Regions from separate parts of the Spirillospora sp. NPDC047279 genome, predicted to be linked through region 2. Evidence: riboswitches for the same ligand, from Rfam matches in the RefSeq annotation. Region 2 holds a riboswitch; the other holds the start of a gene.
The links. Region 2 has a riboswitch for thiamine pyrophosphate ahead of ABZ810_RS26590 (cytosine permease). Riboswitches for the same ligand answer to the same signal wherever they lie in the genome.

Region 1 (4,187 bases), on a different contig from region 2:
GGCTCGATGACCGGGGCGAACCCCGGCGAGTGGTTGGACGGGACGTCCTGCTCCACCCGGTCGTTCTTCAGCGCCGTCAGGAACGTCTCCGGGTCGCAGCCGCCGAAGAGCCAGTAGCAGATCGGCACCCCGGCCGAGGTGGCGAAGTGCCCGACGTCCTCGCTGCCCGTCGCCGGCCCGGGGTCGATGACGTGGTCGGCCCCGAAGCGGTCGCGGAACGCCGCCATCGTGCGCTCGGTGGCCGCGGGGTCGTTGGTCACCACGGGGAAGGTGTACTCCGTGCCGATCTCCGGGCCGCGCGGCGCGCCGGAGGCGGCCGCCTCGGCCTTGATGACGCGCTCCACCGCCGCCAGGACCTTGCCCCGCACGGCCTCGGTGAACGTCCGGATGTTGATCTTGAGTTCGGCCTCGTCCGGGATGATGTTGTCCTTGGTGCCCGCCTGGATCGCCCCCACCGTCACCACGGCGGTGTCGTTGCCCGAGACCTCGCGCGACACCACGGTCTGCAGGCGCATGACGGTCGCGGCCGCCATGACGACCGGGTCGATCGTGGTCTCCGGCCGCGAGCCGTGCCCGCCCCGCCCGTACATCCGCACGTCCAGGGCGTCCGTCGCGGCGAAGGCCGGCCCGGCGTGGGCGCCCAGCCAGCCCGCGGGGAACGGCCCGACGTGCTGGCCCAGCACGACGTCCGGCCGGCCGAACCGGTCGTAGAGCCCGTCGTCGACCATCGCGCGGGCACCGGCGCCGATCTCCTCGGCGGGCTGGAAGACCGCCAGCACCGTGCCCGACCAGGAGTCGCGCGCCCCGTTCAGCAGGTCGAGCGCGCCGAGCAGGCAGGTCACGTGCATGTCGTGCCCGCACGCGTGCATCACGCCGTCGGTCTCGCTCGCGTACGGCAGCCCGGTGCGCTCGGTGACCGGCAGCGCGTCGAAGTCGGCGCGCAGCAGCACCATCGGCCCGGCGCCGTTGCGCAGGGCCCCCACCACCCCGGTCCGGCCGACGCCGGTCGTCACCTCCAGCCCGAGCCCGGTGAGCCGTTCGGCGATCACCCCGGCGGTGCGGTGCTCGGCGAACGAGAGCTCCGGATGCGCGTGGAGATCCTTGTAGAGATCGGTCAGGGCGGGCCGGATCTCGTCCAGCCCGGCCACTGCGTCGGTCGACATTGATTACCCCCCGTGACGGCTGATACCCCGTCGCCGCGCACGCGAATACCGCGCCGGACGCGGTTGCGGCAACCGGGGTCCGCCGGGTTAACGTCGGGCACGACAGATCGCGGGGGCCCGGCGAACCGGGCTGAGATAGCGGCTGGGACGGCCGCTGACCGCTGGAACCTGACCGGGTAATGCCGGCGTAGGGAGAGATCGAGTCGTCATGAACGACACCGTGGTTTCACATTCCCGCAAGACCTACCTCCAGGGCTCGCGCCCCGACCTGCGGGTGCCGATGCGCGAGGTGCCGCTGACCAACGGGGACGCCGTGGTCCTGTACGACACCTCGGGGCCGTACACCGACCCCGCGTACGAGACCGACGTGCGGCGCGGGCTGCCCGCACTGCGCGCCGGGTGGATCGCCGAGCGGGGCGACACGGCCGAGTACGAGGGCCGTCCCGCGCGTCCCGAGGACGACGGCCGCAAGCCGGCCGACCCGCTGCGCGACCGGGCCGCGTTCGCCGCGCGCCGCCCGCGCAGGGCGTCCGGCGGGCCGGTCACCCAGCGCGCGTACGCGCTCCGGGGTGACATCACGCCGGAGATGGAGTACGTCGCGCTGCGCGAGGGCGTGACGCCGGAGTTCGTCCGCGCCGAGCTCGCGGCCGGGCACGCCGTGCTGCCCGCCAACGTCAACCACCCCGAGATCGAGCCGATGATCATCGGCCGGAACTTCCTGGTCAAGGTCAACGCCAACATCGGCAACTCGGCGGTGGCGTCCTCCATCGAGGACGAGGTGGAGAAGATGACCTGGGCGACCCGCTGGGGCGCCGACACGATCATGGATCTGTCGACCGGCCGCGACATCCACACCACCCGGGAGTGGATCCTGCGCAACTCCCCCGTCCCGGTAGGCACCGTCCCGCTCTACCAGGCGCTGGAGAAGGTCGGCGGCGACCCCGCCGCGCTCACGTTCGACGTCTTCCGCGACACCGTGATCGAGCAGGCCGAGCAGGGCGTCGACTACATGACGGTCCACGCGGGCGTGCTGCTGCCGTACGTGCCGCTCACCGCCCGCCGCAAGACCGGCATCGTCTCCCGGGGCGGCTCGATCATGGCGGCCTGGTGCCTGGCCCACCACCAGGAGAACTTCCTCTACACCCGGTTCCGCGAGCTGTGCGAGATCTTCGCCGCGTACGACATCACCTGGTCGCTGGGCGACGGCCTGCGCCCCGGGTCGATCCACGACGCCAACGACGAGGCGCAGTTCGCCGAGCTGCGCACGCAGGGCGAGCTGACCGCGATCGCCGCCGAGTACGGCAACCAGGTCATGAACGAGGGCCCGGGGCACGTCCCGATGCACAAGATCAAGGAGAACGTCGACCTCCAGCAGGACTGGTGCGGCGGGGCGCCCTTCTACACGCTCGGGCCGCTGACCACCGACATCGCGCCCGGCTACGACCACATCACCTCGGCCATCGGCGCCGCGATGATCGGCTGGTACGGCACCGCGATGCTCTGCTACGTCACGCCCAAGGAGCACCTGGGCCTGCCCGACCGCGACGACGTCAAGGCCGGCGTGATCGCGTACAAGATCGCCGCGCACGCCGCCGACCTCGCCAAGGGGCATCCGGGCGCCCAGGCGTGGGACGACGCGTTGTCGGACGCCCGGTTCGAGTTCCGCTGGGAGGACCAGTTCAACCTCTCCCTCGACCCGGACACCGCCCGCTCGTTCCACGACGAGACGCTGCCCGCGGCCCCGGCCAAGACCGCGCACTTCTGCTCGATGTGCGGTCCGCACTTCTGCTCGATGAAGATCACCCAGGACGTGCGCAGGTACGCGGACGAGAACGGCCTCACCGGCGCCGACGCGCTCGCCGCCGGAATGCGCGAGAAATCGGCCGAGTTCCAGGCCTCCGGCGGCACGGTCTACCTTCCCGTCGCGCCCGCCGACGGCTGACGGACTAAGTCCACGGCCTCGGGGTAACACAGCGCGCACCACGGAGGTGATCGATGGGCGTTCGAGATGGATGGGGCAGGTTCACCGGCCGGCGGCGGATCCGCCGCGTCGCCAGGGAGGTCTTCGACTGGCGGGAGCTGCGGCCGGGCCAGGGCGAGGCGATGGAGCACCTGCTCCGGGGGCGCGACGTCCTGGTGGTGATGCCGACCGGCAGCGGCAAGTCGGCGGCCTACCAGGTGCCGGCCCAGTTGCTGGACGGCCCGACGATCGTGATCTCTCCGCTGATCGCGCTGCAACGCGACCAGATGCTCGTGCTCGCCCGGCGGAACGCCGGCGGCGCGGTCGCCGTCAACTCGGCCCAGCCGGCCGGTTCCAGCGCGGACTCGCTGGAGCAGGTGCGGGCGGGCAAGGCCGAGTACGTCTTCCTCGCTCCCGAGCAACTGGCCAAACCCGAGGTCGTGGACCGGCTCCTGGCGGCGAGGCCGTCGCTGATCGCGGTCGACGAGGCGCACTGCGTCTCGGCCTGGGGCCACGACTTCCGGCCCGACTACCTCCAGCTGGGCCGGGTCATCGAACGGCTCGGCCACCCTCCGGTCATCGCGCTGACCGCCACCGCGTCGCCGCCGGTCCGCGAGGACATCGTCGCGGCGCTCGGGCTGCGCGACGTCCGGCAGGTCATCCGGGGGTTCGACCGGCCCAACATCTCGCTGAAGGTCCGCCGCTTCGCCGACGACGGGGCCAAGCGGCGGGCGCTCGCGCAGGACGCGGCCTCCCGCGAGGGGCTCGGCCTGGTGTACGTGGCGACGCGGCGTGACGCGGAGACCTACGCGGCGGAGCTCGCGGGCCTGGGGATGCGCGCGGAGGCCTATCACGCGGGCATGAAGGCGTCCGCCCGGGAACGGGTGCACGGGCTGTTCACCGGCGACGGGCTCGACGTCGTGGTCGCCACGTCCGCGTTCGGCATGGGGATCGACAAGCCCAACGTGCGGTACGTCCTGCACACCGCGCCCCCGGAGTCGCCGGACTCCTACTACCAGGAGATCGGGCGCGCCGGGCGTGACGGCGAGCCGGCCGAGGCGGTC
Region 2 (4,187 bases):
GGGACGAGCGTGTAGCCGTCCTGCGAGATCTGGAGGCCGCCGGGGATCGGGGGCGCCGCGGCCTTGGCCGTCCCGCCCTCCGTCCCGCCTTCGGCCCCGGTGCCGTGGGCGGAGTGCCCACCCTGCTCGCCGCCCTCGCCGCCGGTCTCCGCGGTGGCTCCGACGGGGCCGACGATCGAGCCGACCCCGGCGGCCCCTCCGAAGACGGCGGCCAGGCCCAGGGCGAACGCCCCCAGCTTGGTCGCGGTGTTCATCAGGTCCTCACGCCTTCAGTTCGTATCCGGCCTCGTCGACGGCGGCCGCGATCAGGGCCTCGTCCACGGGCTGCTCACTGGTGACGGTCAGCCGGCCGCTCTGGAGATCGACCTCGACGGAGCCGACGCCGGAGACCTGGCCGACCTCCTCCTTGACCGAGCCGACGCAGTGGCCGCAGGTCATCCCGACGACGGTGTAGGTGGTGGTGCTCATCGCGCTCATCTCCTCAGGCCCTTCGTCATTTCGTACCCCTGGGGGGTATTTCGTGGACTTCATGGTGCCACAACCCGACAGGGGTCGCAACCCCTACCCCCTAGGGGTTATTCCACGGTGCCGGTCGCCCGGCGGCCACCGGACGGTGACCCGCCGGCCGTCCGCCCCGTCCGCAGGGGGTGGAGGTCCGTCGGCAGGGGGTGGTTATCCACAACGTTGACTAGCCCTTCCGGACCAGGCGCGTGGCGGCTTTTGTGGGCATTCATTGAGGTATTGCCGGTCCCGATCTGCCCACACCGCAGGCGATCGCGAGTTTCTCACAGGGTTGTCCACAGGTATCCACAGGGCTGTGGACATCGGATGTCACGGATACTGTTGAGCATGCCCGAGCTACCTGAGGTGGAGGCGCTCGCCACCTTCCTGCGAGAGCGCGCGACCGGCCACGCGGTCGCCCGAGTCGATGTTCTCGCCATCTCCGCGCTCAAGACGTACGACCCGCCGATCACTTCGCTCGGCGGTCTGACCGTCACCGGTGTCGCCCGGCACGGCAAGTTCCTCGACTTCGACATCGACGGCCTGCACCTGGTCGTTCACCTGGCCAGGGCCGGATGGTTGCGCTGGCGGGACGAGGTGCCCACCAAACCGGTACGCCCGGGGGGTAAGAATCCGCTGGCCCTGCGGGTGCACCTCGACGACGGGTCCGGCTTCGACCTGACCGAGGCCGGCACCAAGAAGGGCCTGGCCGTCTACCTCGTGCGCGACCCCGCCGAGGTGCCCGGGGTGGCCTCGCTGGGGCCCGATCCGCTCGACGGGTCGTTCACCACCGAACGGCTGGCCGGGATCGTCCAGGGGCGGCGGACGCAGATCAAGGGCCTGCTCCGCGACCAGAAGGTGATCGCCGGCATCGGCAACGCCTACTCCGACGAGGTGCTGCACGTCGCCAGGATGTCGCCGTTCAAGATGGCCTCCTCGCTCACCGACGACGACATCGCGACCCTGCACGAGGCGATCGTGACCACCCTCAACGACGCGGTGGAGCGGTCGCGCGGGCTGGAGGCGCAGGACCTCAAGGGCGAGAAGAAGACCGGCCTGCGCGTGCACGGCCGGACGGGCCAGAAGTGCCCGATCTGCGGCGACACGATCCGCGAGGTGTCGTTCGCCGACTCGTCCCTGCAGTACTGCCCCACCTGCCAGACGGGCGGCAAGCCGCTCGCCGACCGCCGCATGTCCCGGCTCCTGAAGTGAGAAGACCCTGAAGGAAGGCCGCCGACATGAGAAGGCCCCGGTCGCGCGCCGACCGGGGCCTTCTCCAGCTGACCGAGTCCGAACGGGGTGGACTCGTCAGCGGTCTACCGGGGGACGCCGCCGAACAGAGGCGAGAGCTTCTGCCAGCGGCTCATCTCGCAGCCGTCGCCGCGGGTGAACTTCGCGTCCACGGGCTTACCCTGCCAGGTGCCCTTGACGGTGGCGACCTGGGGGCCACCGTAGATCTTCGTGCACATCTGGTCGGCGGGCGGGGCCTTGAACGGGTCCTGGGCCTTGGTCAGGGCCGCGCAGGCCTTCGCCGCGTCGGGATGATCGCCTCCCACGGGTTCGCAGTTGAGCGTCCAGTCCTTGGCCGCCGCCTGCTCTGAGGCCTTGACCTGCACGGTCAGGGCGTCCTTGGAGGCGGAGGGCGAGACGGACGTCGGTGCGGTCGTGTTGCCGGGGGAGCTGGAGGCCGGTTCCTCGCCGCAGGCGGCCAGTGACATGATCATGGCTATGCCGGGCGTCATGTAAAGGAGCGTCCGATACCGCATGCGTGATTCGACGCGGGAGGGTTCCGCGCGGTTCCATGGAGGAGTGATGATTTTCGGGGACGACGTCCCGGCCGTGGACGCGGCCGAGGTTCCGGAGGGCGCCTACCTTCTCGACGTCCGTGAGCAACATGAGTGGGACGCCGGGCACGCGCCCGGGGCCGCGCACATCTCGATGGCCGAGCTGAGCGATCGTGCCGGGGAGATCCCGCGCGATCAGGACGTCTACGTGATCTGCCGGTCCGGCGCCCGGTCGGCGCAGGTGACGGTCGCGCTCAACCAGGCCGGATGGCTGGCCAAGAACGTCGACGGGGGCATGAAGCGCTGGGCCGAGGCCGGACGGCCGATGGAGGGCGACGCGGCGGGGCCGCCCTACGTGGCCTGACACGATCCGGCGGGGACGATGTACGATTCGTCCCGTTCACAGCCTCACCCCACCGCGGGAGCTCGGGCCGACCGGGCTGAGAGGGCGACTGGTCGTCCACGGACGGCAAGGGCGTCGCCGACCGCATGAACCTGTCCGGGTAATGCCGGCGTAGGGAGCGTGCTCGATGACGTCCAGCCTGCGTGAACGCCCTCGTGACGAGGTGCCGTACACCCTCGACGAACCGGCGCCCAAGGTCCTCAGCTTCTGGGACCAGGGCGCCTTCTGGGCCAACCTCGGGGTCAGCCTGTTCGCCTTCTCCGGCGCGTACACCGTGCTCGCGCCGGACGCGAACGGCGTGCCGACCCTGTCGATCGTGGCCGGCATCGTCGCCATGGCCGTCGGCACCGCCATCGGCGGGCTGATGCTGGGCCTGTCGGCGGCGCCCGGCGCGATCACCGGGAAGCCCGCGATGGTGCTGCTGCGCGGGCTGTTCGGCGCGCGCCTGTCGTACGTGCCGACCGTGCTCAACATCGCCCAGCTCATCGGCTGGGGCACGTTCGAGCTGATCGTGATCGCGGACGCGGCGCGGGCGCTCTGGGACGGCGTGCCGCGCTGGGGGTACGTGATCGCGGCGGGCGTGCTCACCACGGTCCTGACCATCTGGCCGCTGGGCTCGGTCCGGATGTTGCGCAGGTACGTGACGGTCGCGGTGATGATCGCGCTCGTCTACTTCTACGTCCAGCTGCTGCGCGAGCCGCTGCCCGACCTCACCGAGGGCTCGTGGGGCGGGTTCTGGATCGGCGCCGACGCGGCGCTCGCCGTGTCGATCTCCTGGGTGCCGGTGGCCGCCGACTACACGCGGCACGCCCGCAGTGCCCGCAGCGCGTTCGGCGCCGCGGCGGTCGGCTACTCGGCCACCCAGATCATCGCCTACGTCCTCGGCCTGCTGGCCCTGGCGCTGGTCGCGGGCGACTCCACCAAGATCTTCGACCCGTTCCTGGGCGTGACACTGGGCACGCTCTTCTTCGCCGTGTTCGTGCTGCGCGAGGCCGACCAGTCGTTCGCCAACGTCTACTCCACCGCCGTCTCCATCCAGAACCTGGTGCCGCGCGCCGACCGCCGGGTCCTGACCGTCGCGCTCGGCGCGCTGATCACCGGGCTGGCGCTGATCCTCGACATCGGCGACTACGCGAGCTTCCTGTCACTGATCGGCTCGGTCTTCGTGCCCATGCTGGGCGTGCTCGCCGCGGACTTCTTCCTGGGGCGGGGACGGCTTTCACGGGCGAAGCCCACCACGCCGGACGGGGGGCGTGGGGGGTCGTCCCCCCTCGGGCAGAGCGGCCGGCGGGGCGACTGGAACACCTCGGTCACGGCACCGTCCCGCTGGGGCATGATCGCCGCCTGGGCGGTGGGCTTCGTCACGTACCAGCTGATCAACCCCGGCACGGTGAGCTGGTGGGCCGGCTTCTGGCAGGACGTCCAGGAGGCGATCGGGTTCACCGCGCAGAGCTGGATGAGCGCCTCGCTGCTGTCGTTCCTGGTGGCCGGAATCGCGA

Region 1: it holds a riboswitch for thiamine pyrophosphate, as region 2 does, so the genes downstream of both, thiC (phosphomethylpyrimidine synthase ThiC) here and ABZ810_RS26590 (cytosine permease) in region 2, are expected to answer to the same signal.

The regions. Positions count from the first base shown of each region.
Region 1 is NZ_JBEYUA010000022.1:77,030-81,216, reverse strand. Features, by position in the region: gene ABZ810_RS40375 (amidohydrolase) at 1-1,163, opposite strand, end outside; TPP riboswitch at 1,263-1,376, shown strand; gene thiC (phosphomethylpyrimidine synthase ThiC) at 1,372-3,105, shown strand; gene ABZ810_RS40365 (ATP-dependent DNA helicase RecQ) at 3,159-4,187, shown strand, end outside.
Region 2 is NZ_JBEYUA010000010.1:287,195-291,381, forward strand. Features, by position in the region: gene ABZ810_RS26565 (hypothetical protein) at 1-254, opposite strand, end outside; gene ABZ810_RS26570 (heavy-metal-associated domain-containing protein) at 262-468, opposite strand; gene ABZ810_RS26575 (DNA-formamidopyrimidine glycosylase family protein) at 850-1,713, shown strand; gene ABZ810_RS26580 (SSI family serine proteinase inhibitor) at 1,818-2,243, opposite strand; gene ABZ810_RS26585 (rhodanese-like domain-containing protein) at 2,317-2,649, shown strand; TPP riboswitch at 2,694-2,824, shown strand; gene ABZ810_RS26590 (cytosine permease) at 2,816-4,187, shown strand, end outside.